DNA from 3 places in the Streptomyces sp. NBC_00464 genome. Region 2 is predicted to be linked to each of the others. Evidence: riboswitches for the same ligand, from Rfam matches in the RefSeq annotation. Region 2 holds a riboswitch; each other region holds the start of a gene.
What was found. A riboswitch is a leader RNA that binds a small molecule or an ion and turns the genes downstream of it on or off. The one in region 2 is predicted to bind cobalamin.
Positions count from the first base shown of each region.

Region 1 (9,781 bases), 5.8 Mb from region 2:
CCGGCACCGAGGTGGGAAGCGACCGTGGACCAGACGTCGGCGACGGAGATCCGGGCCGGTCCGATGGTGACGGCGAGGGCGATGGACAGGGCGAGAAGCAGGAGCCCACCGGTCCACAGGAGTCCTTCGCGGATACCGCGGATGCGCCGGAGGCCGGGCCCGGTGCGCGCAGCCGCGGCCTCGCGCGGCGCCGCGGCCTGTTCGGTGTCCGTCACCCCGCAAGCCCGAAGGTCCGCAGCCCGGCAGCGACGCGCTCCACGCCCTCGACGGTGCGGATGGTGGGGTTCATGGCCTGGCCGCTGAGCAGCACATAGCGCTTGTTGCGGACGGCGTCCATGTTCTTCGTGGCGGGGTTGGACTCCAGGAACGCGATCTTCTTCGCGGCGCTTTCGGCGGTCTGCGACTTGCGGGTCAGGTCGCCGATGACCAGTACGTCCGGGTTGCGGTCGGCGACGGTCTCCCAGTTGATCTGGGGCCATTCCTCGTGGGTGTCGTCGAAGGCGTTCTTCGCGCCGAGTTCCCGGGTGATGATGCCGGGCGCTCCGCAGCAGCCGGCCAGGTACGGGGCCTCGGAGTTGGCGAACCAGTACATCAGGGAGGCGCCGGAGGCATCGATGCCTCCCGTCGCCCTGCGCACCCGGGCGCGCAGCTCGGCCACGAGTTTCTCGCCGCGCTCCGGGACGCCGAACACCTTGGCCAGGTCCCGCACTTCGCCGTAGACGCTGTCCATGGTCAGGGCGCCGGTGCGGACACCGTCACCGTCCTTGCTGTTGTCCTTGGCGGTGCAGTCGGCGGGCGAGACGTAGGTGGGGACGCCGAGCTTCTCGAACTGCTCGCGGGGGGCGACACCGCCCTTGGCGAGCGTCGACTCGAAGGAGGCGCTGACGAAGTCGGGCTCCTGGTCCAGGACCTTCTCCGACGAGGGGCGGTTGTCGGAGATTCTCGGGACGCCGGCGTTGGCCTTCTCCAGGCCCTTCAGTACGGGGTCGGTCCAGGTGGCCGTGGCGGCGAGCCGGTCGGCGAGGCCGAGCGAGAGCAGGATCTCGGTCGATCCCTGATCGACCGGCACGGCACGCTCGGGGGCCGCGTCCACGGTGACGGTCCGTCCGCAGTTCTTCAGGGTCACCGGATAGCCGTCGGCCACCCCGGACTTGGCGGCGGAGCTGTCGGTGCCGCCGCCGCAGGCTGTCAGCAGGATCAGTGCGGCGGTGAGCAGGGCGGATGAGCGGGCGGGGCCGGCTATGGGCGGCACGGAGTACCTCGGCGTCTCTGGGCCCATGCGCGGGGCCCGGTGTACGGAGTTCCGCGATCCGGTCCCGGACCGCGGGTGCCAGCAGGTCTTCGGACTCGGGTTCATGCGGACGGGACGCCTTCCCGGGAAACCGTGGGTCTCCCAGTGGCCGTGGCCCCGCCCGTCCCCCTCACCGCTGCGCGTCAGTTCCGGATTCGCACCGGATTCCCTGACCCCTACGTGGAGTTCGACTGGCTCCGGGCACGCTACCACGAGCCTCTGCGCAGCTCAGCGGCGGTGTGGTCGGTGGTACGGGGCTGCCCCGCGGGGCGCCGGAGCGGTGCCGTACACCGCCCCGGCGCCGGAGCGACCACGCAGCGTTCCTCCGGCTACGCCTTGCGGCGAACCGATTCGCCAACGTGGCTGCGCGACCCCTCGCTCCACCGCGAGAGCACGGCCGCGGTCCCCCAGAAGGCCGGCAGGACGACCCGGAGGCCCAGGCACCGCACCGCGTCCGCCGCCCGTCGCGGCAGCACGGAGGCCTCTCGCCTCGGTGTGCCCGTCATCGCACACCCCCGACGGGTGCCCCGGCCGCGGCGCTGTGCCAGGACGCGTCCGGGTCGTCGTACGCGTCCGCGTAGCGGGCTCCCGCGATGGGCCAGTCGGCGAGCAGTTCGCCGGGCAGCGCGAACGACTCGGCCAGTTCCGGCAGATGACCGTTCACGGCGGCGACGAGATGCTCGGTGGCATCGGTCAGCCCGTCGACCTGGGCGGCGGTCAGGTGCCCTGCCGCGAGCAGATCCCCGCTGCTGTGCGCTACCCGGCGCAGCGCGAACAGCCGGGCCAGTTCGCCCAGCCGCTCGCGGGCCTCACCGGCGGGCAGAGCCGCGAGCGCCTGCTCGTACGCATAGGCCGCCTGCCGGACCGCATGGGCCTCGACCCCCCGCAGCGCGGGCCCGGAGGCCGCGTTCCAGCGCTCCAGCGGGCCGCCGTGCGGTACCCGTGCCATCCGTGCGGCCGCCCGGTCGAACCAGATGCGTTCCACCTGGTCCAGGAGCCTGCCGAGGAACCGCAGGTCGGTGAGGTCGCCGCTCGGCGGGCCGGCGGCCGGCTCCTCCTCCGTCCCCCGTGCCCTGTCGAAGAGCAGTCCGGCGGCCGCCCGGGAGTGGATGGCCAGGTTGTCGCCCTCGGCGGTGATGGCACCCTCGATCCCGGTGACGAGTTCGGTCATCCCGTTGTTCTCCAGCAGCCCCTGGGCGCCGCACCGTTCCCGGCACTCGACGATCACCGACCGGGCCTGCCAGGTGATCCACCCCTTGGCGATGTCGACCAGCCGCTCGGCGGCCTCCCGCTCCGCGGGCCGCGCCGCCGCCTGTTCCCAGCGTTCCAGGACGCGCCGGTGCAGCAGGCTCATCGCGAAGACGGTGGCCATGGCCTCGGCGAGCGGGCCGTGGTGGCTGCGGTGAGCGATCACCGGCACCGGAGGCGACGAGCGGCCCCCCGAGACGAAGCGGTGGCCTCCGTAGCGGACGGCGACGGCCAGCGTGACGCGTGCGGTGCCCACCGCGCTGGCGCTCATGCAGATCCGGCCCGTGGTGACCCGCCCGATCGAGGCGAGAAAGCGGCGCCGGTGTCCTTCGGTCTCGCTACGGAACACCCCGTCGTCGCCGACCCGCCCCTGCGCGCCTTTGAGCAGCGCCCCGCGATCCACGAAGACCTGGTCGAAGGAGGTCAGGCAGTGGTCGACCGGACTGCCCATCCGTGCGGGTAGCCGGCGCACCCGGACCCCCGGCAGGGCCCGGGAGGCATCGGTGAGCGGTACCAGCAACAGGAACACCCCCTGGTCCACGCCGTCGACGATCAGGCGGGCGGCGACGAGTCCCGACTTGGGGCCGCCGGCCGGGCTGGTGTTGGGCATGAACTTCTGGGCGCCGGAGTGCGGGGTGTGCAGCACGAACCCGTCCCTGCCGGGGTCGTAGGTGGCGGTCGTCTCGACGGCGGCCGCGTCGTTGCCGTGGGCCACCTCCGTACAAAGGAAGGTGCCGATCCGTCGCAGCTGGAGGAAGTCCGACAGATCGCGGGGGCTGTCGGCATCGTGGTCCAGGAGGCTGCCGAGGAAGAGGTTGTAGTGAATGCCCGCGACAGTGGTGAGCGCCGGGTCGACCGGGGCGAGCCATTCGTGCAGAGCGGCCAGCGCCCTTGGGTCGGCGGCCGGCCGGGCGGCGCTGTCCAGGGCGCCGTTGAGCGTGCGCAGCCGCGCGTGGGCGAGGGCGAGCCGCTCGTCGGGGGCGGGGCCGGGAGGGGGGCAGACAGGCCGGCGGAACGGCTCGGTGGCGACGAGCCGGCGCCAGAAGCCGTGCTCGCGGCGGGCGTCCGGACCGAGAAGCACGGTGGTGAGCGGGTCGGCGAACGGCCCGGTTCCGGCTCCCGAGGGACCGGACCTGTTGAGAATGGTGGTCATACAAGCGGGAACGATCAGAAAACGTCCAGGACACCCCATAACCGGCGCCCAAAACCGATTCTTCACGGCCCGGCAGGTTCTCCGATGCCACTCACCCCTCCACCGCCCGTCACCCGTATGCAGCAACCCGCCGCGCTGTGCGGCCGACCAGGACATCCCCTTGGGTCATGGAACGGCACCCCGGCCAGGCGGCCGCACCGGATGAGCACGCCGAACTCGAAGCCCTGCGCGCCCGGGTGGCACAGCTGGAGCTCCAGGCCCCGGCGCGCTCCCGGCTGCGCCTGCGTTCGTTCTTCGCGGCCCTGCTGATCCTGGTGGCGGCCGTACTCACCCCGTTGAGCATCGTGTCGAGCTGGGCGAGCGATGTCGCCGGGGACACGGACCGCTACGTGGGAATGATGGAGCCGCTTGCCTCCGATCCCGATGTGCAGGCGGCGGTGACCACACGCGTCACCGACACCGTCATGACCCATCTGGACATCGACGCGCTGCTGGCGGACGTCGCTCCCGCCGACCGGCCCGTGGTGGACAAGGCACTCCGGAGGCTCGGCGATCCACTCACCACCGGCGTCAGGAACTTCGTCCACGGCACCGTGGAGAAGTTCGTGACGAGCGACGAGTTCGAGCGGGTGTGGCGCAACCTCAACAGATCCGCCCACGCCTCCGTCGTGAAGGCGCTGACCGGCGAGGGCGGCGGCGCGGTGAAGCTGACCGACGACACCGTCACCCTGGACCTCGCCCCGGTCATCGACCGGGTGAAGCAGCGCCTCGTCGACCGTGGCCTGACGGTGGCCGGAAAGATCCCGGAGGTCCACACCGACTTCACGGTCCTGACCTCGGACTCGGTCGGCAAGGCAAAGCAGGGCTTCCGGGCGCTCGAACTCCTCGGATTCTGGCTTCCCGTGGTCACACTGGTGGTGGCGGCGGGCGGCGTGCTGCTCGCGGTACGCCGCCGACGGGCACTGGTCACCACAGCGCTCGCGGTCGCAGCGGGTGCCGCACTGCTCGGACTCGGGCTGTGGGCAGGACGCGCCTTCTATCTCGACAGCCTTCCCTCGGACGTCTCGCAGCCGGCGGCGGGCGCGGTCTTCGACACACTGGCCGGCTATCTGCGGGCCGGGGTCCGGCTGGTGGTGACCGTCGGCGCGGTGGTGGCGCTCGCCGCCTGGCTCACCGGCGGGGGCCGCGCCGCAATCCGGGTCAAGGCGATGTGGAGCGGTGGCATCGGAGCCGTACGGGATGCGGCCGGTGTCACCGGCGGTCCGGTCGGCAGGTGGGTGCACCGGGCCAGGCGGCCGCTGAACTGGACGGTGGTCGTGGTGGCCGTCGCGGTACTGGTGGCGTGGGACCGGCCGACGGGCCTGGTCACGGTGTGGATCGCGATCTGCGCCCTGTTCGCCCTGGCGGTCGTCGAATTCCTCGACGACGACAGCACTCCGCACCTGGCGGCGCCGGCCTAGGGGGTTGTAATGCCCGAGTAACGGGCGGTGCGTACAACAGTGCCGTGCCGGTGACAGCTGGGCGGTGAGGAATGGGCAGCATCTCCGGAGCCACCGCTTCAGCATCTCCTCGTCGGTGCAAGGGCGGTGCCGCCGTTCCCGTGGGGGGTGACGGTGGCACCGCCCGGTTTCACATCCGGCCGAGGGCCGCGTCCAGTTCCGCCTCGTCGGGCGGGTTGGCACCGGCCCTGCCGACGGTGACGGCCGCCGATGCCGCCGCGTGCCGCAGGACGTCCGTCACGGTGGCCCGGTCCACTGTGCGCAGCCGTTCCCGGCCGGCCGCGCCGAGCAGTCCGTGTGCGGCGAGTGCGTGCAGGGTGCCGGACATGAAGGCGTCCCCCGCCCCCACCGTGTCGACGACCTCGGCGGGCAGCGCACCGACAGTCACCGGCCCGTCGGGCAGGACCGCGCATGCTCCGTCCCCGCCCCGGGTGACGAGGACGACGGCCGGGCCGGTGTCGAGCCACCTCCCGGCGACCTTCACCGGGTCCTCGCCCGGATAGAGCCACTCCAGGTCCTCGTCGCTGGCCTTGACCACGTCGCTGAGCGCGACACAGCGCTCGGCCTTGCGCACGGCGGCCCCGTGGTCCCCCATCAGCTCCGGCCGCACATTGGGGTCGTAGCTGACGGTCGCGCCCGTCCGCAGTGATTCGACGGCCGCGACGACGGTGGCCGCTCCCGGTTCCATCACCGCCGCGATCGACCCGGTGTGGAGGTGCAGCGGCGCCCTGTCCAGCGGGACCGCACCGAGTGTCCAGGTGATCTCGAAGGTGTACGCGGCCCGGCCCGTGCCGTCCAGAGCCACGGCAGCGGACGGGGTGGGGTCGGTGGAACCGTCCGTACGGACGTCGACCCCGGCTCCGGTCAGGTGATCGCGGATCAGCCGTCCGTTCTCGTCCGCCCCCAGCTGGGTGAGCAGCGTCACGCCGTGTCCGAGCCTGGCCAGGCCGTACGCGACGTTGGCCGGGCTGCCTCCCGGGTGGACCCGGTCGGCCGCATCCGGCAGCCGGACGATGTCCGCGACGCATTCACCGATGACCAGCAGGTCGAGTCTGTCGAGCATGAGGGTGAGGTCTCCTGTTGTGCGGTGGCGTAGGCGTCCTGGCACAGGTCACTGCCCGCGAACGCGTTGCGCCCGATCCTGCCGTGTACGGACCGCTCCGGCCGGTACCGGGGCCCCCGCCCTTGGCTACGCGTCCAGCGCGTCGGCCACGAGCGACAGGAACCGCGCATGGGCGCGCGCGCTGCACACCGGCTCGGGATTCCAGGGCACCACCCGCGCCGAGCGGACGACCGACGCCCACGGCCCGTCGGTCCGGAGCTCGTCGAGCGGGGTGGCGTTGGCCCGGATGTCGGCGAGCACGACGGCCGGACGCAGCGCGGCGGCCTGCCCCCAGCCGACCGTCGACCAGTTCGCTCCGGGTCCCTCGGCGGGTTCCACCAGGCCGACGCCGAGCTCGGTGAGCACCCGCAGCTCGGGCCACATGCGGGGGCGGGCCAGATGGGCCTGCTCCTGGCCGGCCGGGGACAGGGCGAGGACCCTCGCCCTGTCCGGGCCCGCGGTGAGTACGCGCAGCCGGTCCCGGGCCGCCTCCAGCTCCTGGGTGGCCGCCGCGGGCTCCCCGGCGCCGAGCGAACGCGCCAGTTCCGCGAACCGGTCACCGATCTCGGCGAGGGTGCGGGTCTGGCCCACGTCGATGACGACGACCGGGACGTGCCCCTCCAGATGCTTGGCCGTCTCCGGATCGAGGCCGTAGACCTGGCCGCCGCCGTAACTGACGGCCACCACCAGGTCCGGCTCGCCGCTGAGCAGCGCGTCCACGTCCAGCGTGGCGCCCGCTCCGGCGTAGGCGACGTCGGCCAGGGGCAGCGATCCCGTCTTCGCCGTGTCCGGTACCGCGGGGTCGTCGTGACCCGAGCCGAATATCCCGGTCGGGCGGATGCCGTGATCCCATAAGGTCGCACCGGCCTGGACATAGGCGAGGACCCGCGTCGGGCACCGCCCGGCAGTCGACACCTGCCCGCGGTCGTCGGAGAATTGCCACACGGTCTGCTCCCTCACGTCACACACCTCTCGCCACCGGCTGCCCGCCCCCGTCGCGGTCCCGTCCAGGACTACCTGCCCAGCGAAACCCCGCGGCACCCGCGGCGCAGGGGACCGACTACAGGTCCGGCGCGGTGGAGCGCACCAGGTAGGTGACGGGGCCGGGGTCCGGGACCTCGATCTCGGCGAAGCCGAGCCGGTCGTAGAAGGCCCTGGCCGGCGTGTTGGCCGTGAGCATGGACAGGTGAACGCCCTTGACCCCCTTGGCATTCAGGGCGGCGAGGAAGGTGCGCATCAGCTCCCTCCCGTACCCCTTGCGCTGCCAGTCGGGCAGCAGGTCGATGTGCAAGTGGGCCGGATGGTCCGCGAGTTCGGGCAGGACCATCCGCTCCGGGTTGTGCAGGAGACCGATCATCTCGTCGCTGGGGCTCCGCGCATCACCGTCCGGCCGCGGGTAGCGGTCCTCGACCAGGGGCAGCCAGCGTGTACGGAACTCCGTCACAAAGCGAGCTGTGTCTGCCGTCCCGAGGATGTAGCCGACCGCCCGCCCCGTGCCGTCGTCGATGACGAAGGCCAGGTCGGGTTCGAGGTACGCGTACGGCGCGGCGAAGATCGACGGCATCAGCTCCGGGTCCGGATACAGATGCCGGGAGTCGCCGCCGTTGTCGGCCGTCCGGACGCAGATGTCGGCGAGGGCCACGCGGTCGGCGGATCGGTAGGCCCGTGGGCCGGGAAGAAGGGTCACCGCCTCATCCTGCCGAACGTGAGAGCGCTCCCACAAGGCGTTGGGCCCACGCTGTGGCGACGGCTGGCGCCGGCCGGTCCGGCCATGCCTGACGGTCGTCAGTCGTTGACCGCCGTCAGCAGCACCACGGCGTCCTCCAGGGCGAGCAGCCCGTGCCGCTCCTGGGGGATCGGGTGCAGACGTCCGGCGGCCAGTTCCACGTCACCGGAAGCGGCCGTGAGCCGCACCGTGCCGCGCAGCACCTGGAGGGAGGCGGCGGGCGGGGCGTTGTGCTCGTCGAGGGCGCGGCCCGAGGCCAGCGCGATGACGGTCTGGCGCAGGGTGTCCTCGTGGAGCAGGAGGTGGGCACTGCGGCCGTGCGGGGAGGTGCGGGCCGCGGCCAGGTGCTCGTCGGCCAGGGCATTCAGATCATTCGGAGCGTCCATGTGCCCACTCTGCCGCAGCCCCCGCTCCCCCGCGATCCTGCCGGACCCGGCCGTGCGCCTGGATACGCGGCCGGGCCTGTGAAGAGGTGCGCCTTCGGCCGGACCGGTGTCCGGCAGTGTCGCGCACGCGGCGTGCGGGAACCGCCTCGTGCACGGCGCGGAGCGCCGCCCGGCGGACCGGACGGCGCCCCTGGGTGCGGTGCGGCCTACGGATTGATGTTGATCTTCATGGTGGACGTCGTGTTCTTCACGTCCAGGGCGTTGCCGCTGAGTTTCAGCCCGTTGAAGGTGACCTCACCGACGGCGGGCCCCTGGCCGGCCTCGGGCATCTCGTTGGCCCACAGCCCGAATCCGGACCTGGCGTCGTAGGCGTCGCCGCTCTTGCGCGCGCCGGAGATCGAGATATCGGTCAGGATCGTGTCCTTGATGGGGAACTGGGGCTGTCCTCCTACGTAGTTGGTCTGGAACATGATGCCGCTGTACGTCGGGTCGACGATGTCGACGTGGTTGATCCGGATGCCCTGGAAGACCTTGGAGGCGGAGAACAGCCAGATGCCGGGGAAGGTCTGCGACCCCCAGAAATGGCCGCCGGAACGGAGAACGGAGACGTTCTCGACCGTGGTCGGACCGGTCCCGAATCCGTTCATCGGATAGCCGAAGTCCAGCGAGCTGACGGTGATGCCGGAGTAGACCAGGGTGTCCGCGATGAGGATGTTGCGGAAGGTGTTGTCGTACCCGCCGTAGACGGCGACACCCGCGGCCCGCCAGGTCAGCAGGGACGTGAGGTTCTCGTAGACGTTGTTCTTCATGTCCGCGCCGCCGGAGTCGATCGCCGAGAACAGCGCGAAGCTGTCGTCGCCGGTGGCCCGGGACTCGTTGTTCACGACGTGGTTGTCCGTCGAGCCGTTGGTCATGTTGATGCCGTCGGCGAACGTGTTCCGGATGCGGGAGTTCCTGATGGTGATGCCGTCGGTGTTGGCCCCCCAGTAGAGGCACACCTGGTGCTCGTTCCAGACGTTGTCGATCACGATGTCCGAGACGTTGGAGAAGTCGAACACCTTGCCGGGGCCGTCGATGCGCGAGGTGTAGTTCCCGAAGTAGGCGAAGTTCGAGAACGACGAGCCCTTGGCGCTGGCCTCGGCGCGGAAGCCGTTGTCGGTGTTCTCCTGGGACGAGGGTGCGAAGAACCTGGTGTACCAGGGTCCGGCGCCGACGACCTTGACGGCCTTCCCGTAGACCTGGAACTTGCTCGCGGTCTGGTAGTCACCGGCCGGCAGGTAGACACCGACCAGCTTGCCCGTGGTGTCCATCCGGACCTTGTCCAGGGCGTTCTGGACGTCCTGGTGGGTGAACCCGGTGGGAACGGCGTAGGCGGC
Region 1 is NZ_CP107899.1:7,927,790-7,937,570, reverse strand. Features, by position in the region: gene OG912_RS35545 (FecCD family ABC transporter permease) at 1-215, opposite strand, end outside; gene OG912_RS35540 (ABC transporter substrate-binding protein) at 212-1,252, opposite strand; cobalamin riboswitch at 1,316-1,502, opposite strand; gene OG912_RS35535 (acyl-CoA dehydrogenase family protein) at 1,794-3,692, opposite strand; gene OG912_RS35530 (hypothetical protein) at 3,860-5,152, shown strand; gene OG912_RS35525 (carbohydrate kinase family protein) at 5,322-6,254, opposite strand; gene OG912_RS35520 (ABC transporter substrate-binding protein) at 6,381-7,253, opposite strand; gene OG912_RS35515 (GNAT family N-acetyltransferase) at 7,354-7,980, opposite strand; gene OG912_RS35510 (cupin) at 8,079-8,405, opposite strand; gene OG912_RS35505 (discoidin domain-containing protein) at 8,612-9,781, opposite strand, start outside.
Region 1: it holds a riboswitch for cobalamin, as region 2 does, so the genes downstream of both, OG912_RS35540 (ABC transporter substrate-binding protein) here and OG912_RS09150 (ribonucleoside-diphosphate reductase subunit alpha) in region 2, are expected to answer to the same signal.

Region 2 (9,781 bases):
CCCGCGCGAGGCCGGCCTGCTCGGCACGGACGTGGGTCTGCCGATGCTCATGCTGTCCCGGCACTCGCTGGACGGACAGGGCGAGCCGGTCGAGTGGGTGCGCTCGGTCTACCGGGGCGACCGCTACAAGTTCGTGGCCCGCCTGAAGCGACCGCTGGACTGATCCGTCCGCGCCACCGTGCAAGCCCGCAGCCCTCGTGGAACCCTTCCCACGGGGGCTGTTCGGCGCCCCGGCCCTTTTTGGTCCGGACCAACACCCCGACCTTTGGCGATATTTCGACCAACTGTCCGACGTCTCAGGACCGTTGCCGGACCGCAATGCGGACAGGGGGTGACGGTGGACGGAACCCTCGCCTAGATTTCCTGCGCATTGCAACAGGTGATCAGCGAGGGGACGGAGTCGCCGCCATGCCGGAAGAACCAGAAGGAAAACCACCCACCGTCACACCCATGCGGGTGGTCATCGCCCTCTGTCTCATCGCGCCGTTCGTGGCGATGCTCTGGGTGAGTTCGTACGCCAAGGTCGACCCGGCCTTCATCGGCATCCCGTTCTTCTACTGGTACCAGATGCTCTGGGTGCTGATCTCCACGGCGCTCACGATGATCGCGTACAAGCTGTGGCAGCGTGACCAGCGCGCCCGCAAGGGGGGTGCGTCAGCATGAAGGACGGCGTGAACGGCGTCGCACTCGGCGTCTTCATCTTCTTCTTCCTGGCCGTCACGGTCGTCGGCTTCATGGCCGCCCGGTGGCGCAAGGCCGAGAACGAGGCCAGCCTCGACGAATGGGGTCTTGGCGGCCGTTCGTTCGGCACCTGGGTCACCTGGTTCCTGCTCGGCGGCGACCTCTACACCGCGTACACCTTCGTCGCCGTTCCCGCGGCGATCTACGCGGCGGGCGCCGCCGGCTTCTTCGCGGTGCCCTACACCATCCTGGTGTACCCGCTGATCTTCACCTTCCTGCCGCGTCTGTGGTCGGTGTCGCACAAGCACGGCTACGTCACCACCTCGGACTTCGTCCGCGGCCGCTTCGGCTCCAAGGGGCTCTCGCTGGCGGTCGCCGTCACCGGCATCCTCGCCACGATGCCGTACATCGCGCTGCAACTCGTCGGCATCCAGGCGGTGCTGGACGTGATGGGCGTCGGCGGCGGCGAGAACACCCACTGGTTCATCAAGGACCTGCCGCTGCTGATCGCCTTCGCGGTGCTCGCTGCGTACACGTACTCCTCCGGGCTGCGCGCGCCCGCGCTGATCGCCTTCGTCAAGGACGGCCTGATCTACCTGGTCATCGCCGTGGCGATCATCTACATCCCGATCAAGCTCGGCGGCTTCGACGACATCTTCGCCGCCGCCCAGGAGAAGTTCGCCGGTCCGCCGGGAGGCAAGCCGACCGGTGCGCTCGCACCCGCGGCGGCGGGCCAGTGGGGTTACGCCACCCTGGCCCTCGGTTCGGCGCTGGCGCTCTTCATGTATCCGCACTCGATCACGGCGACGCTCTCCAGCCGCAGCCGTGAGGTGATCCGCCGCAACACGACGATCCTTCCGCTGTACTCGCTGATGCTGGGCCTGCTCGCGCTGCTCGGCTTCATGGCGATCGCCGCCGGCGTCAAGGTGGACAACGGCCAGCTGGCGATCCCGCAGCTGTTCGAGAACATGTTCCCCGACTGGTTCGCGGGCGTGGCGTTCGCCGCCATCGGTATCGGCGCACTGGTGCCCGCCGCGATCATGTCGATCGCCGCGGCGAACCTGTTCACCCGCAACATCTACAAGGACTTCCTCAAGCCCGACGCGACCCCCGCGCAGGAGACCAAGGTCTCCAAGCTGGTGTCGCTGCTGGTGAAGGTCGGCGCGCTCGCCTTCGTCCTCACCATGGACAAGACGGTCGCGATCAACTTCCAGCTGCTCGGCGGAATCTGGATCCTCCAGACGATGCCGGCCCTGGTCGGCGGGCTGTTCACCCGATGGTTCCACCGCTGGGCGCTGCTCGCGGGCTGGGCGGTCGGCATGATCTACGGAACGGCCGCCGCCTACGGGGTCGCCAGCCCGACCCAGAAGCACTTCGGCGGGTCCTCCAAGGAGATCCCGGGCCTCGGCGAGATCGGCTACATCGGTCTGACGGCCTTCGTGCTGAACCTCGTGGTGACCGTCGTCCTCACCTTCGTCCTGAACGCCGTGAAGGCGCCGGCCGGGGTCGACGAGACCTCTCCGAGCGACTACACCGCGGACGCGGGCGACCCGGGTGTGAAGACGGAGCTCCCGCCGGCCACCGCCGGTGCGCCGGGCGGCCACTGACCGTCGCCTGCGCGAACGGGCCGCCGCACCCTCCCCGGAGAGGTGCGGCGGCCCGTTCGCGCGTCCCGCGGAAATCCCCTTGCGGCCACGGCCCGTTCCTGCGGCAGACTTCCGCCCATGGACATTGCAATCCGGCCGGTCGAGCCCGCCGAGCACGCTCTCCTCGGCGAGATCACCGCCGAGGCCTATCTCGGCGACGGGCTCCTGGACTACGGCACCGACGACCCGTACCTGGCGAAGCTGCGCGACGTGCCCCGCCGGGCCGCCGAGGCCGAGGTTCTGGTGGCCGTCGACGCGCAGGGCCGCGTCCTGGGCGGGGTCGCCTACGCCCCGCCGGGAAATCCGTGGGCCGACATCGCAGCGGCGGACGAGGCCGAGTTCCGGATGCTGGCGGTCTCCCGCGAGGCCCGTGGAGCCGGGGCGGGTGAGGCCCTCGTACGGGCCTGTATCGACCGCGCACGGGGCACCGCGGGCGTCACCGGCCTTGTCCTGTCGACGCTCCCGGCGATGCGCGGCGCCCATAGGATCTACGGGCGCCTCGGCTTCGTACGGACCCCCGAGAGGGACTGGAATCCCATCGACGACCTCAAGCTGCTGGCCTACCGTCTGGACCTCCACCCCGCGCCGTGAGCGCGCACTGAGATCACGTACGACACAACATGTGGGGGCTGCCTCATCCGGCAGCCCCCACATGTATGCTCGTGCTCGCTGTCGCCGCAGGGAAATCCGGTGCGAATCCGGAACTGTCCCGCAACGGTGTGTTCGGTGTGCTTTTGCGCACCCGAGTCCGAGGTCCTGCCGACAGCGCATCCGGCTCGACCGATCCGGATGCCCAGAAGTCCGGGCCTCGTGGATGGGCCGGTGGACGCCGCACGGAGCGCTGCCCTGCCGCGCTCCGCCCGGCCGCCCTCCGCTCCCCGAAGGCCCAGAGCCGAGCGAGGGAGTGCACCACGTGACCATCGCGCCAGCCGATCCGGTTACAGCGGCCGAATCAACGGGAACCACGAGCGACGGACCGGGAACCGTGCTGCTGCGGACCCTGACCGACCTCACCGCCGATCTGCCCGACACCGACCCCGGACGCGTCGCCGCCGCCGCGCTGCGCGGCCGCAACGCCCGGTCGGACGAGGCGGAGCTGCGCTCGCTGGCCACCGAGGCCGCCGCGGGACTGATCTCCGAGGACCCCGCCTACTCCCGGCTCGCCGCCCGCCTCCTCACCCGCACCATCGCGGACGAGGCGGCCGGGCAGGGCGCGACATCGTTTTCCGCGTCGGTCGCCGTCGGGCACCGCGAGGGCCTGATCGCGGACCGCACCGCCGAGTTCGTGACGCTCCACGCGGCCGCGCTCGACGCACTGGTGGCGCGGTCGCTCGCCGACGGCGCCGACGACCGCTTCGGCTACTTCGGCCTGCGCACCCTGCACAGCCGCTACCTGCTGCGCCACCCGATCACCCGCCAGGTCATCGAGACGCCGCAGCACTTCATGCTGCGCGTCGCCTCCGGGCTGGCCGAGGACACCTCCGACCGCGCCCTGGACGAGGTCGCCGCGCTGTACGGGCTGATGAGCCGGCTGGACTACCTGCCCTCCTCCCCCACGCTCTTCAACTCCGGCACCCGTCACCCGCAGATGTCCTCCTGCTACCTGCTGGACTCGCCGCTGGACGAGCTGGACTCGATCTACGACCGCTACCACCAGGTGGCGCGCCTCTCCAAGCACGCGGGCGGCATCGGCCTCTCGTACTCCCGCATCCGCGCCCGCGGTTCACTGATCCGCGGCACCAACGGGCACTCCAACGGCATCGTGCCGTTCCTGAAGACGCTCGACGCCTCCGTCGCCGCGGTCAACCAGGGCGGCCGGCGCAAGGGCGCCGCCGCCGTCTACCTGGAGACGTGGCACGCGGACATCGAGGAGTTCCTGGAGCTGCGCGACAACACGGGCGAGGACCAGCGGCGTACGCACAACCTCAACCTGGCGCACTGGATCCCCGACGAGTTCATGCGCCGGGTCGACACGGACGGCACCTGGTCGCTGTTCTCCCCAGCCGATGTGCCCGAGCTGGTCGACCTGTGGGGCGACGAGTTCGACGCCGTCTACCGCGCGGCCGAGGCCAAGGGCCTGGCGCGCAAGACCATGCCGGCCCGTGAGCTCTACGGCCGGATGATGCGGACGCTGGCCCAGACCGGCCAGGGCTGGATGACGTTCAAGGACGCCTCCAACCGGACCGCGAACCAGACCGCCGAACCGGGCCGCGTCGTGCACTCCTCGAACCTGTGCACCGAGATCCTCGAAGTCACCGACGACGGCGAGACGGCCGTCTGCAACCTCGGTTCGGTCAACCTCGGCGCGTTCGTCGCCGACGGCACCATCGACTGGGAGCGTCTGGACGCCACCGTGCGTACCGCCGTGACGTTCCTCGACCGGGTCGTGGACATCAACTTCTACCCGACCGAGCAGGCCGGCCGCTCCAACGCCCGCTGGCGGCCGGTGGGTCTGGGCGCCATGGGTCTCCAGGACGTCTTCTTCCAGCTGAGGCTGCCGTTCGACTCCCCCCAGGCCCGTGCGCTGTCGACGAAGATCTCCGAGCGCATCATGCTCGCGGCGTACGAGGCGTCCTGCGACCTCGCCGAGCGGTCGGGTCCCCTCCCCGCCTGGTCCGAGACGCGTGCCGCCCGCGGCGTGCTGCACCCCGACCACTACGACACCGAGCTGAACTGGCCGGAGCGCTGGGACGCCCTGCGGGCCCGGGTCGCGAAGACCGGCATGCGCAACTCGCTGCTCCTTGCCATCGCGCCGACGGCGACGATCGCCTCGATCGCGGGCGTGTACGAGTGCATCGAGCCCCAGGTCTCCAACCTCTTCAAGCGCGAGACGCTCAGCGGTGAGTTCCTCCAGGTCAACGCCTACCTGGTGGACGAGCTGAAGAAGCTCGGCGTGTGGGACGCGCGGACCCGTGAGGCGCTGCGCGAGGCGAGCGGCTCCGTGCAGGGCTTCGCCTGGATCCCCGAGGAGGTGCGGGCGCTGTACCGCACCGCGTGGGAGATCCCGCAGCGCGGACTGATCGACATGGCGGCGGCCCGTACGCCGTTCCTCGACCAGAGCCAGTCGCTGAACCTGTTCCTGGAGACGCCGACGATCGGCAAGCTCTCCTCGATGTACGCGTACGCCTGGAAGCAGGGGCTGAAGACGACGTACTACCTGCGCTCCCGCCCGGCGACCCGGATCGCGCGTGCCGCGTCGTCCGTAACTTCGATCCCCACACAGCAGTTGGAGAGTACGACCGATGCGGTCGCCTGTTCTCTGGAGAACCCGGAGAGCTGCGAGGCCTGCCAGTAGTCACAGGCTTCTTCCGCTCGAAGAGTGGAAGGCGCCGGCCCTTCCGGCCGACGCCTCCTGTGACCAGCACCAGCCATCACCAAGAAGGAGGTGACCTTGGTGGCTACGTTCCGTACAGGACAGCAGACCCACCCGACTGTGCTTCCTCAGCAGTCGGCTCTGGAACCCGGCTCAGCAGACAACCTCAGGAGCATGGACGAAACGGGAGCCGGGCGCCGCAACGCGGCACCCGGTACGGAACATGTGCGAGGGGAGACGCCGGGCAGCTCACCTGCCGCCGGGCGCGTCACCTCGGACCGTCTGGTCCGGGAGGCGGGCCGTGAGGCCCATTCATATGTGTTTGTCATCGACAAACACGGCATACCGTTGCAGCCCTGCAGTCCGGCCCGCGCCCGGAAACTGTTGGGAGCGGGGCGCGCAGCTGTACACCGGTACACACCGTTCGTGATCCGTCTGAGGGATCGCACCATCACGGAATCCGTGGTGGAAGGAGTGGAGATAGGTATCGACCCTGGCAGCAGGCACACGGGGGTCGCAGTGTTCACCTCGGTCGCTGGTGAACGACAAGGCCGCTTCGCACTGCAGCTCGATCACCGGGGCGCAACCATTCGCAAGAAGATGCTCCAACGTGCCGCGTTTCGGCGCCGACGCCGGTCGGTGAACCTGCGCCACCGCCCTGCACGCTTCAACAATCGTGCTGTGCAGGCCGGTTGGCTCCCTCCCACATTGCGCCATCGGGTGGACACCACGCTCGCCTGGCTGGAGAGGCTCACTCGCTGGACTCCGGTGAAAAGGGTGCACGTAGAACGTGCGGCGTTCGACACCCACGCCCTCACTCTCGGGAGGGCCTCCACGGGTGGCATTGAGTACCAGCAGGGCACTCTCGCGGGCTATGAGGCTCGTGAGTACCCCCTCGCCAAATGGCGCCACGCCTGTGCCTACTGCGGAGCTACCGGTGTACCTCTGAACATCGATCACATCCGCCCGCGCTCGCGAGGCGGCACCGATCGAATCTCGAACCTCGCCTTGGCTTGCATCCCCTGTAATCAGGCGAAGGGCAACATCTCAGTCGAGAAGTTCCTGGTCCGCAACCCTCAGCGACTCGCGCAGATCCTCGCCCAGGCAAAGGCACCTCTGGTAGATGCCGCTGCCGTCAACAGCACCAGATGGGCACTATGGCGTGCCATCAACGCCCGTTGGCAGACACACGTCTCCTCCGGCGGACGCACCAAATGGAATCACATCCGCAATCGTCTGCCTAAGACGCACACTCAGGACGCCCTGGCCGTAGGCAAAGTCGATGCCATCACTCGGCATCCAGCGCACGTACTGATCGTCAGCTGCACAGGGCGAGGCACGTACGCCCGCACTCGTGCTGACAAACACGGCTTCCCTCGCTTGCGTCTGCCCAGGAGAAAGACGGTCCGCGGGTTCCAAACCGGAGACCTCGTCAGGGCGGTAGTTCCCACCGGCAAGAAGGCGGGAACGCACACGGGCCGGGTCGCGGTCCGCACCAGCGGCAGCTTCAACATCACCACCCGGCACGGCACTGTGCAGGGAATCCACCACCGGCACGTCCTCCTCCTCCAGCGAGCCGACGGATACGCCTACACCACAGAGAAGGAGACAGGGGCCTCCCCAGGCATAGCCTCTGGGACACACACCCCTCTCAGCTCATGAGCACCACACCCGAACGACACAAGAACCTGCTGGACCCGGGCTTCGAACTGACCCTGCGGCCGATGCGCTACCCGGACTTCTACGAGCGCTACCGGGACGCGATCAAGAACACCTGGACGGTGGAGGAGGTCGACCTCCACTCCGACGTCGCCGACCTCGCCAAGCTCTCGCCGGGCGAGCAGCACATGATCGGCCGGCTCGTCGCGTTCTTCGCGACGGGTGACTCGATCGTCTCCAACAACCTCGTGCTGACGCTGTACAAGCACATCAACTCACCCGAGGCGCGGCTGTACCTGTCGCGGCAGCTGTTCGAGGAGGCCGTGCACGTCCAGTTCTATCTGACGCTGCTCGACACCTATCTGCCCGACCCGGACGACCGGGCGGCCGCCTTCGACGCGGTCGAGGAGATCCCGTCGATCCGCGAGAAGGCGCAGTTCTGCTTCAAGTGGATGGATTCGGTCGAGAAGATCGACCGGCTGGAGACGAAGGCCGACCGCCGCCGCTTCCTGCTGAACCTGATCTGCTTCGCGGCGTGCATCGAGGGCCTGTTCTTCTACGGCGCCTTCGCGTACGTGTACTGGTTCCGCTCGCGCGGTCTGCTGCACGGCCTCGCCACGGGCACCAACTGGGTGTTCCGTGACGAGACGATGCACATGAACTTCGCGTTCGAGGTCGTGGACACCGTCCGCAAGGAGGAGCCGGAGCTCTTCGACGACGCTCTCCAGCAGCAGGTCACCGACATGCTGAAGGAGGCCGTCGAGGCGGAGTTGCAGTTCGGCCGTGACCTGTGCGGCGAGGGCCTGCCCGGCATGAACACCGAGTCGATGCGCCAGTACCTGGAGTGCGTCGCCGACCAGCGGCTCACCCGGCTGGGCTTCCCGGCGGTGTACGGCTCGGAGAACCCGTTCTCGTTCATGGAGCTCCAGGGCGTCCAGGAGCTGACGAACTTCTTCGAGCGCCGCCCGTCCGCCTACCAGGTGGCGGTCGAGGGCACGGTCGGCTTCGACGACGACTTCTAGTCCCTTCAGATCCTCGCCCAGCTCCTGACGTACGGACGCCGTGCGGCCCTCACCGGCCGTGCGGCGTCCGCCGTTTGCGGGGGTTCGGTACGGCGGGCCCGTTCCGCCTCCCGGAGCTCGCGGTCGATGCGGCGTTCGCGGGCGATGCCGGCCAGCGCCGGCAGCAGGACGAGAGCGATAACGGCGGATATGCCCAGGAAGTTCAGGAATGTGTTCATGCCTCTACTGTCGTCGTTTCCGGCCGATCGCGTCAGTGGCAGGACTGTCATGGACCATCGAATTACTGCCACACTGGGGCCATGCTGAAAAATGTCGCCGCCCTGCTGCTCGACGAGGTACACCCCTTCGAGCTCGGCGTTCTGTCCGAGGTGTTCGGACTCGACCGCAGCGACGAGGGACTGCCGGTGCAGGACTTCGCCGTGGTCTCCGCCGAGGGCCCGGTCCTTCGGACCCACGCCGGGTTCACCATCAACACCCCCTTCGGCCTCGACCGCCTGGAGGAGGCCGACCTCATCGCCATCCCGGCCGGCAGCCGCTTCGGCGACCGGGAGTTCCCCGAGGAGGCCCTGGAGGCACTGCGCCGGGCCGTGGACCGCGGGGCCAGGGTGCTGAGCGTCTGCTCGGGGGCGTACATGCTCGGCGCGGCCGGCCTGCTGGACGGCCGGCGCTGCACCACGCACTGGCGGCATGCCGCCGAGCTGGCCCGCCGCTTCCCTCGGGCGATCGTCGAGCCGGACGTGCTGTACGTGGACGAGGGCTCCGTCATCACCTCGGCGGGCACGGCCGCGGGGATCGACGCCTGTCTGCACCTGATCCGCCAGGAGTACGGGACCGCCGCCGCCAACACCATCGCCCGCCGCATGGTGGTGCCGCCGCATCGCGACGGCGGGCAGGCGCAGTACATCCAGCGTCCGCTGCCCCGCACCCGCTGCGACACGGTCGGCGACACGCTCGCCTGGATGGAGCGCCACCTCGACCAGGAGATGACCGTCGAGCAGCTGGCCGCACAGGCGCACATGTCCCCGCGCACCTTCGCCCGCCGCTTCCAGCAGGAGACGGGCACCACCCCGTACCGCTGGCTGCTGCGCCAGCGGGTGCTGCTGGCGCAGCATCTTCTGGAGACATCCGATGAAACGATGGATACGATCGCCGGACAGACGGGCTTCGGAAACGCCGCGGCACTCCGCCATCAGTTCGTACGCTCCCTGGGCACCACGCCGAACGCGTACCGCAGGACCTTCCGGGGCCCGACCGAACTGACCGAAGTCGCCTGACTCTCCATCGGGCTGACATCGGATCATTCGTCCAACCGATTCCTTCAACTGTCCATGGACCGGGCCGCCGTCGGCGCGCCAGGGTCGGGCGCATGGACATCCGGATGGCTAAACGAAGGACCATCGGGGCCGTGGTGGCCGCGCTCGCCGCCACCCTGCTCCCCCTGCAGAGCGCCGTGGCGCAGG
Region 2 is NZ_CP107899.1:2,126,035-2,135,815, forward strand. Features, by position in the region: gene OG912_RS09130 (GntR family transcriptional regulator) at 1-163, shown strand, start outside; gene OG912_RS09135 (DUF3311 domain-containing protein) at 451-663, shown strand; gene mctP (monocarboxylate uptake permease MctP) at 660-2,288, shown strand; gene OG912_RS09145 (GNAT family N-acetyltransferase) at 2,406-2,918, shown strand; adenosylcobalamin-variant (AdoCbl-variant) riboswitch at 2,997-3,093, shown strand; gene OG912_RS09150 (ribonucleoside-diphosphate reductase subunit alpha) at 3,241-5,622, shown strand; gene iscB (RNA-guided endonuclease IscB) at 5,959-7,302, shown strand; gene OG912_RS09160 (ribonucleotide-diphosphate reductase subunit beta) at 7,299-8,321, shown strand; gene OG912_RS09165 (hypothetical protein) at 8,327-8,539, opposite strand; gene OG912_RS09170 (helix-turn-helix domain-containing protein) at 8,621-9,595, shown strand; gene OG912_RS09175 (family 20 glycosylhydrolase) at 9,700-9,781, shown strand, end outside.

Region 3 (9,781 bases), 4.1 Mb from region 2:
GCGGCCACGGTCATCCTGGCCTCCTCGCACCTCGGTTTCTCCCTCTCCACCACCCAGTCCTGCTCCGGCGCCGTCATGGGCGCGGGCCTCGGCCGCAAGGGCGGTGTGGTCCGCTGGTCCACCGCCACGCGGATGTTCATCGCCTGGGGTCTGACCCTGCCCGCCGCCGGTCTCGTCGGTGCGGGCGCGGAGTTCCTCACCAAGCAGGGCACCTGGGGTGTCGTGGTCGTCGCGGCGCTGCTCATCGCGGGATCCGGTGCGATCTGGATGCTGTCGCGGCGCAAGCCCGTCGGCCACGACGACGTCGCACCCGGCGGCCAGGACGAGAGCGCGGCGGCCGGGGACGGCGAGCCCGCGGGCGTCGTCACCACCGCCATCGCGGCCGTCAGCCCGCCGCCCACCGCGGCCGCCCAGTCCCACGACCTCCTCATGGCCACCATCCCGGCCCCCGCCGGGCCGGTCTCCGACCCGGCCCGACCCGCCACGGTCTGAGCGACCCCCTACGGTCTCAGAGCCTCCGGTAAGGACAGATCTCCATGAACATCGACTGGGCAGCCCTCGGCACCGTCTTCGGTGTCTCCCTCGTCGCCACCGTCGCGCTGGTGGGCCTCTTCACCCTCGGCATCGTCGGCCTCTCCAAGCAGCCCGAACCGGCGGCACAGGGCGGATCGTCGGGCGGATCGCTCGTGCTGGCCCGCGCCGGTGCGTACGTCTGCTTCGGACTGTGCGCGGCGGCCGTGGCCTACGGCATCTACCTGATCGTCGCCTGAGCCCCACCACTCCCACCCGTATCGGGCCGGACGCACCTCGTGTGCGCCCGGCCCGATGTGCGTCTGCGCACACTGCACCGCCGCAGGTCAACGGCAAGTTGACGGGCGTTCGCAGAGCGTGGTGGACTGCCGGAGCCATTACGGCGACAGCAGAGGAAGCCGGTGCGAATCCGGCGCGGTCCCGCCACTGTCACCGGGGAGCAGTCCCCCACCACTGGAAGTCACGGTCCACGCAAGCGGACTGGAAGGCCCGGGGGAACTGCGGATCCGGAAGCCAGGAGACTCTCGTCGCCGTCACGTCGAACCAGGGCGCGGACCCTGAGTGAGGACATATCGCCATGCCCGGCTGCCGTGCGTTCGCTCCTGTGCAACTCAGAACAGGCCCCAAGGTCCTTCGAGGCGCAACGGCCGGCTGAACCGTGCGTGCCGATCGCATCTTCGCGTACGGCGCCACAGCCGGTCTGATCGGCGATCTGCTGCTCGGTGACCCCCGCAGGGGCCACCCGGTCGCCGCCTTCGGGCGGGCCGCGGCAGGCGTCGAACGCCGTCTGTGGCGCGACCACCGCGGGTGGGGCGCCCTGCACACCCTGGTCTGCGCCGGAGGCGCCGCCGGGGGTGCCGCACTGGCCTCCCGCGCCCTGCGCCGCCACCCCGCCGCTTCCGTCGCCCTGACCGCCGCCACCACCTGGTCCGTCATCGGCGGTACCTCGCTGGGGCGCGAGGCCAGGGCCATCGGTGGCGCGCTCGCCGCCGGGGACATCGAACTGGCCCGTGAACGGCTGCCGCATCTGTGCGGCCGCGACCCGCAGTCCCTGGACGGGCCGCAGATCGCCCGCGCCGTCGTGGAGTCCGTCGCCGAGAACACCTCGGACGCCGTCGTCGGCGCCCTGGTGTGGGGCGCGCTGGGCGGAGTCCCCGGACTCGCCGGCTTCCGCGCCGCCAACACGCTCGACGCGATGGTCGGCCACAAGTCGCCCCGCTACCGGCGTTACGGCTGGGCCTCGGCCCGCCTCGACGACGTCGCGGGCTGGCCGGGCGCCCGGCTGACGGCCCTGCTCGCCGTGGCGGCAGGAGGGGACCCGCGAGGAGCGGTCCGGGCCTGGCGGGCGGACGCGGCCAAGCACCCGAGTCCCAACGCGGGCCCGGTGGAGGCCTCGTTCGCGGGCGCGCTCGGCGTACGGCTCGGCGGGACGCTCGCCTACGGCGGCCGGGTCGAGCACCGCCCCGTGCTCAACGGGGAGACGGGCCGTGCGGTGGAGACCGAGGACATCGAACGGGCCGTACGGCTGTCGCGCCGGGTGAGCGCGCTGGCCCTCGGCGTGAGCGTGGCCGCCCGCCTGGGCGCGGGGCTCGCGGCACGAAGGATCGCGGGGGCCCGCACCACGGGGACCCGTACCGCAGGAACCCGTACAGCAGCGCCACGTACCGCAGCACCTCGACTCTCAGGACGGAGACCGACATGAGCGGCGGACTGCTGGTCGCCGGGACCACATCGGACGCGGGCAAGAGCGTCGTCACCGCCGGCATCTGCCGCTGGCTGGTGCGCCGGGGCGTGAAGGTGGCGCCGTTCAAGGCGCAGAACATGTCGCTCAACTCCTTCGTCACCCGCGAGGGCGCCGAGATCGGCCGCGCGCAGGCCATGCAGGCCCAGGCCGCCCGGGTGGAGCCGACCGCACTGATGAACCCGGTGCTGCTCAAGCCCGGCAGCGACCGCTCCAGCCAGGTCGTCCTGATGGGGCGTCCGGTCGGCGAGATGAGCGCCCGCGGCTACCACGGCGGCCGGCAGGAATCGCTTCTGTCCACCGTGGTGGACTGCCTGGAGCAGCTTCGGGGCACGTATGACGCAGTGATCTGCGAGGGGGCGGGCAGTCCGGCCGAGATCAATCTGCGGCGCACGGACATCGTGAACATGGGCATCGCACGGGCGGCGCGCTTCCCGGTGGTGGTCGTCGGCGACATCGACCGCGGAGGGGTCTTCGCCTCGTTCTTCGGTACGACGGCGCTGCTCTCGGCGGAGGACCAGGCGCTGATCGCCGGCTACCTGGTCAACAAGTTCCGTGGCGACGTCTCGCTGCTGGAACCCGGCCTGGATATGCTGCGCGATCTGACGGGACGGCCGACCTACGGGGTACTGCCGTTCGCCCACGGCCTCGGCATCGACGAGGAGGACGGGCTGCGGGTCTCGCTGCGCGGCACCGTACGGGAGTCGGTCGTCGCCCCGCCGCACGGCGAGGACATCCTGCGCGTCGCCGTGTGCGCCGTGCCGCTGATGTCCAACTTCACCGACGTGGACGCACTCGCCGCCGAACCGGGCGTCGTGGTGCGGTTCGTGGACCGCGCCGAGGAACTGCACGACGCCGATCTCGTCATCGTGCCCGGTACCCGCGGCACCGTGAAGGCGCTCGCCTGGCTGCACGAACGCGGGCTCGCCGACGCACTGCTGCGGCGGGCCGCCGAGGGCCGTCCGGTGCTCGGCATCTGCGGCGGCTACCAGATCCTCGGCGAGGAGATCGAGGACGACGTCGAGTCGCACGCCGGGCAGGTCGACGCGCTCGGACTCCTTCCCGTACGCATCCGGTTCGACCGCGAGAAGACTCTCGCCCGGCCGGTCGGCGAGGCCCTCGGCGCCCCCGTCGAGGGATACGAGATCCACCACGGCGTCGCGGACGTGCGAGGCGGCGAGCCGTTCCTCACCGACGGGCAGGGCGGGCGCCTCGACGGCTGCCGGGCCGGCTCGGTGTGGGGCACCCACTGGCACGGCTCGCTGGAGAGCGACGCCTTCCGCCGCCGCTTCCTGACGGAGGTCGCACGGGCCGCCGGCCGGCGTTTCGTCCCCGCCCCCGACACCTGCTTCGCCGAGCTGCGCGAGGAACAGCTCGACCGCCTCGGCGACCTCATCGAAGAACACGCGGACACCGATGCGCTGTGGCGACTGATCGAGTCGGGCGCACCGGCAGGACTTCCCTTCATCGCACCCGGAGCACCTGGAGCACGCGCATGAACGCCCCACTGACCGCCCCGCTGAGCACCGTGCTGTTGTTGTCGACCGCCGACACCGACCTCCTCGCCGCCCGCGCCTCGGGCGCACCCTTCCGGATCGGCAACCCGACCCGTATCGACGTCCACGAGGAACTCCCCGCGCTGATCGAGGGCTCCTCCGTCGCCGTGGTCCGCCTGCTGGGCGGCAAGCGTGCCTGGGAGGACGGGCTCGCCGCGCTCAAGGCGTCGGGCATCCCGACCGTGCTGCTCGGCGGCGAGGCCGTGCCGGACGCGGAGCTGATGGCCGAGTCGTCCGTACCGGCCGGGGTCGTCGCCGAGGCGCTGCGCTACCTGGTGGAGGGCGGCCCGGGGAACCTCGTCGAACTGGCCCGCTTCCTCTCCGACACCGTCCTGCTGACGGGGCACGGTTTCGCCGAACCGCAGAAGATGCCGGAGTGGGGTCTGCACGGCAGCCGTACGTTCACCGAGGGCCGCCCGACCGTCGGCGTGCTCTTCTACCGGGCGCACCACCTCTCCGGCAACACCTCGTTCGTCGACGTGCTGTGCGACGCCGTCGAGGCGCGCGGCGCCAACGCCCTTCCGGTGTACTGCGGTTCGCTGCGCGGCGCGGACGCCGGTCTTTACGAGCTCCTCGGCCGGGCCGACGCCCTGGTCGCCACGGTGCTCGCGGCCGGCGGCACCCGCGCGTCGGACGCCTCCGCCGGGGGTGACGACGAGGCCTGGGACATCGGCGCGCTCGCCGATCTGAACGTGCCGGTCCTTCAGGGGCTGTGCCTGACGTCCTCGCGGGCGGCATGGGACGCGTCGGACGCCGCGCTCTCCCCCATGGACGCGGCGATGCAGGTCGCCATCCCCGAGTTCGACGGCCGCCTCGTCACCGTGCCGTTCTCCTTCAAGGAGCAGGGCCCGGACGGGGTTCCGGTGTACCGCGCCGACCCCGAGCGCGCGGCCCGCGTCGCCGGGATCGCCGTGCGCCATGCCGTCCTCAAGCACAAGACCAACGCCGAGAAGAAGCTCGCCCTGGTCTTCACCGCCTACCCCACCAAGCACTCCCGCGTCGGCAACGCGGTCGGCCTGGACACGCCCGCCTCCGCCGTCCGTGTCCTGGACGCCCTGCGCGACGCCGGTTACGGCGTCGAGGGCCACCCGGACAACGGCGACGAGCTGATCCACCGCCTCATCAACGCCGGTGGCCATGACGTGGAGTGGCTGACCGAGGAACAGCTCGCGGCAGCTCCCGCGCGGGTGCCGCTGGCGGACTACCGGGAGTGGTTCGCGAAGCTGGACCCGGCGATGCGGGACTCCATGCTGGAGCACTGGGGCGAGCCGCCGGGCCAGTTGTACCTGGACGGCGACGACATCGTCCTCGCCTCACTCCAGTTCGGGAACGTGGTGGTGCTGATCCAGCCGCCGCGCGGGTTCGGCGAGAACCCGATCGCGATCTATCACGACCCGGACATGCCGCCCTCGCACCACTACCTGGCCACCTACCGCTGGCTGGAGAACACCTTCGGCGCGGACGCCGTCGTCCACATGGGCAAGCACGGCACGATGGAGTGGCTGCCCGGCAAGGGCCTCGGCCTGTCCGCCGGCTGCGGCCCCGACGCGGTGCTCGGCGAACTGCCGCTGATCTACCCGTTCATCGTCAACGACCCGGGCGAGGGCACCCAGGCCAAGCGCCGCGGCCACGCCACGGTGGTGGACCACCTCGTCCCGCCGATGGCCCGCGCCGACACCTACGGCGACCTGGCGAAGCTGGAGCAGTTGCTCGACGAGTACGCACTGGTCAGCGACCTGGACCCGACGAAGGCACCCGCCGTGCGGGCGCAGATCTGGACGCTGGTCAAGGCCGCGGAGCTCCACCACGACCTGCATGTCGACGAGCAGCCGGGCGACGACGCCTTCGACTCGTTCGTCATGCACATCGACGGCTACCTCTGCGAGATCAAGGACGTCCAGATCCGCGACGGTCTGCACATCCTGGGCGGCGGCCCGGTCGACGAGGCCCGGGTCAACCTGGTCCTCGCGGTACTGCGTGCCTCGCAGGTCTGGGGCGGCACGGCAAACGCGCTGCCCGGTCTGCGGGCGGCCATCGCCGAGCACTTCGGGCTCAGCGAGAAGGAGCTGCTGGGCGAGCCGGGCGCGGCCGTGAAGGTGCCGGCCGAGCTGAGCGCACTGGTGGACGGCCCGGCGCGGACGGGCGCGGACGCGATCGATCTGCTGGAGCAGCTGTGCCGCCGGCTCGCGGAGGGCATGGAGGCGCACGGCTGGGAGCTCTCGGCGGTGGCCGGCCTGGCGCGGAAGGTGCTGGGCTTCGAACTCCCGGACGCCGTCGCCGTCCTGGGCTTCGCCTGCGAGGAGGTCGTGCCCCGGCTGGCCCGGACGACGGACGAGATCGACCACATCCTGCTGGCGCTGAACGGCGGTTTCGTCCCTGCGGGACCCTCGGGTTCGCCGACGCGCGGACTCGTGAACGTCCTGCCGACGGGCCGCAACTTCTACTCCGTGGACCCGAAGGCGATTCCGTCCCGGCTGTCGTGGGAGGTCGGCCAGTCCCTCGCGGACTCGCTGATCGCCCGGTACCTCGCCGACACGGGCGACTACCCGAAGTCGGTCGGCCTCACCGTGTGGGGCACCTCCGCCATGCGCACCCAGGGCGACGACATCGCGGAGATCCTGGCGCTGCTCGGCTGCCGCCCGGTGTGGGACGACGCCTCGCGCCGGGTGACCGGCTTCGAGGTGGTGCCGGTGAGCGAGCTGGGCCGGCCGCGCATCGATGTGACGGTCCGCATCTCGGGCTTCTTCCGGGACGCGTTCCCGCACGTGGTGGGGTTGATCGACGACGCGGTGCGCGCGGTGGCGGAGCTGGACGAGCCGGCCGACGCCAACTACGTACGGGCGCACGCCGACGAGGACACGGCGGTCCACGGTGACCGCCGACGGGCCACGGCACGCATCTTCGGCTCGAAGCCGGGGGCGTACGGGGCGGGGCTGCTGCCGCTGATCGACGCGCGGAACTGGCGCAGCGATGCGGACCTGGCCGAGGTGTACGCCGTCTGGGGCGGTTACGCGTACGGGCGCGGCCTTGAGGGGCGGGCGGCGCGCGGGGACATGGAGACGGCGTTCCGGCGGATCGCGGTGGCGGCGAAAAATGTCGATACGAGGGAACATGACATCCACGACGCGGATGACTACTTCCAGTACCACGGTGGCATGGTCGCCATGGTGCGGCACCTGAGCGGTGAGTCACCTGAGGCGTACGTGGGGGATTCCGCGACGCCGGATCAGGTAAAAACCAGGACCTTGAGCGAAGAGACACACCGTGTCTTCCGGGCGCGGGTAGTGAACCCCAGGTGGATGAGCGCCATGAGGAGGCATGGATACAAGGGCGCCTTCGAGATGGCGGCGACCGTGGACTACCTGTTCGGGTACGACGCGACGGCGGGGGTGGTCGACGACTGGATGTACGAGCGACTGTCGGCGGAGTACGTGTTCTCACCCGAGAACCAGGCGTTCATGCGGAAGTCCAACCCCTGGGCACTGCGCGGTATTTCGGAACGGTTGCTGGAGGCGGCCGAGCGAGGGCTGTGGGCGGAGCCGGACCAGGAAACCCTGGACCGACTCCGGGCGACCTACCTCGAACTTGAGGGTGATCTGGAGGGGGACGGGTGAGCGTCCCGACGATCCCCGCAGCAGCGGGGAGCAGCGCAGCAGCTCGACCAGGTGGTCGTGCAGGAGCGGAACATCCCCTCATCGGTGGGGAGCAGGGCTCGACTCTACGGGCGAGAGAAACCGCGCCTCTTCGGAATCAATCGCAGGCACTCGAAGGAGTGATGCCGCATGAGTAGGCCATATCCGTTCACCGCGATTGTCGGGCAGGACAGTCTCCGGCTCGCTCTGCTACTCAATGCCATCAGCCCTGCCGTGGGCGGAGTGCTCGTGCGTGGCGAAAAGGGAACAGCGAAGTCCACGACCGTCCGTGCGCTTGCAACCCTCTTGCCCGAGGTCGACGTCGTTGTCGGCTGCCGGTTCTCGTGCGCCCCCGATTTGCCTGACCCCACATGCCCTGATGGGCCGCACGAGGCCACATCAAAAGCGTCGCGCCCAGCAAGCATCGTCGAGCTGCCTGTCGGCGCATCCGAAGACCGACTGGTCGGATCGCTCGACATCGAGCGAGCGCTCACCGAAGGCGTCAAAGCCTTCGAGCCGGGGCTTCTGGCTGCCGCGAACCGGGGCATTCTGTATGTCGACGAAGTCAACCTGTTGCATGATCACCTGGTCGACGTCCTGCTCGACGCTTCGGCCATGGGCGCCTCGTACGTGGAGCGCGAAGGCGTCTCCGTACGGCATGCCGCGCGCTTCCTGCTGGTCGGGACCATGAACCCGGAGGAGGGGGAGCTCAGGCCCCAACTCCTCGACCGCTTCGGGCTGACCGTCGAGGTCGCCGCCTCCCGCGAGACCGATCTGCGGGTCGAGGTCGTACGGCGCCGGCTCGCGTACGACGACGATCCCGCGAGCTTCGCCGCCAAGTGGGCCGACGAGGAAGGCGCGTTGCGGGCCAGGATCGTGGCCGCGCGGGCGCTTCTCCCTCAAGTCCGGCTCGGCGACGGTGCATTGCGGCAGATCGCGGCCACCTGTGCCGCCTTCGAGGTCGACGGGATGCGGGCCGACATCGTGATGGCCCGGACCGCCACGGCGCTGGCAGCCTGGGCGGGGCGTACGGACGTACTCGCCGAGGACGTACGGCAGGCCGCCCTGCTCGCACTCCCCCACCGGCGCCGGCGCAATCCGTTCGACGCGCCGGGGCTCGACGAGGACAAGCTCGACGACACGCTGGAGCAGAACAGCTCCGAGGACGACGATCCGGACCCGGACGGCCCGGGTGGCGGTGGCCGGCCGCCGGAGGGCGACGGGCCCGACACGCCGCCGCAGGGCGAGGGCGGGGCCGACGACACGCCCGCGCAGTCCGTCCCCGAGCAGGGCGGCGAGAAGGAACAGGGGCAGGCCGGCGGAAGCGGCGAGCAGCAGCCCGTACGGGCCGGTGAGCCGTTCCGTACGAAGATGCTGAGCGTGCCCGGTCTCGGCGAGGGCGCGGCGGGGCGGCGGTCCCGGGCGCGTACCGAGCACGGGCGGACGACCGGTGCGCGGCGTCCGCAGGGTGCGCTGACCAAGCTCCATCTGGCCGCGACCGTGCAGGCCGCGGCCCCGCATCAGCGGGCGCGGGGCCGGTCGGGCCGGGGTCTGGTGGTGCGGCGGGACGATCTGCGGCAGGCGGTGCGGGAAGGGCGCGAGGGGAACCTCGTGCTGTTCGTCGTGGACGCGTCCGGGTCGATGGCCGCCCGGCAGCGGATGACCGCCGTGAAGGGTGCGGTGCTGTCCCTGCTGATGGATGCCTACCAGCGGCGGGACAAGGTCGGGCTGATCACCTTCCGGGGCAAGGACGCCGAGGTGGTGCTGCCGCCGACGTCGTCCGTGGACGCCGCCGCCGCGCGGCTGGAGATGCTGCCGACCGGGGGTCGCACCCCGGTGGCCGCCGGGCTGTTGAAGGCGCATGACGTGCTGCGGGTGGAGCGGCTGCGCGATCCTTCGCGGCGGCCGTTGCTGGTCGTGGTGACCGACGGGCGGGCGACCGGGGGGCCGGAGCCGGTGGCGTTGGCCTCGCGGGCGGCGCGGCTGCATGAGGCCGAGGGCATCGCCTCCGTCGTCGTGGACTGCGAGTCGGGGCCCGTACGGCTCGGGCTCGCCGTGAGCCTCGCGGGTGAGCTGGGCGGCACCGCCGTCACGCTCGACGAGCTGCGGGCCGACTCGATCGCGGGTCTGGTCAAGGACGTTCAGGGCTACAGCAGGAGGGCCGCGTAATGCCGCAGGGACAGCCGGTCACCGTGCCGGACGACGGGCTCACCACCCGGCAGCGCCGCAACCGTCCGCTGCTGGTGGTGCACACCGGCATCGGCAAGGGCAAGTCGACGGCGGCCTTCGGGCTCGCGCTGCGCGCCTGGAATCAGGGGTGG
Region 3 is NZ_CP107899.1:6,207,590-6,217,370, reverse strand. Features, by position in the region: gene OG912_RS27955 (inorganic phosphate transporter) at 1-492, shown strand, start outside; gene OG912_RS27950 (hypothetical protein) at 537-770, shown strand; cobalamin riboswitch at 923-1,055, shown strand; gene OG912_RS27945 (cobalamin biosynthesis protein) at 1,190-2,233, shown strand; gene OG912_RS27940 (cobyric acid synthase) at 2,230-3,771, shown strand; gene cobN (cobaltochelatase subunit CobN) at 3,792-7,442, shown strand; gene OG912_RS27930 (putative cobaltochelatase) at 7,611-9,629, shown strand; gene cobO (cob(I)yrinic acid a,c-diamide adenosyltransferase) at 9,629-9,781, shown strand, end outside.
Region 3: it holds a riboswitch for cobalamin, as region 2 does, so the genes downstream of both, OG912_RS27945 (cobalamin biosynthesis protein) here and OG912_RS09150 (ribonucleoside-diphosphate reductase subunit alpha) in region 2, are expected to answer to the same signal.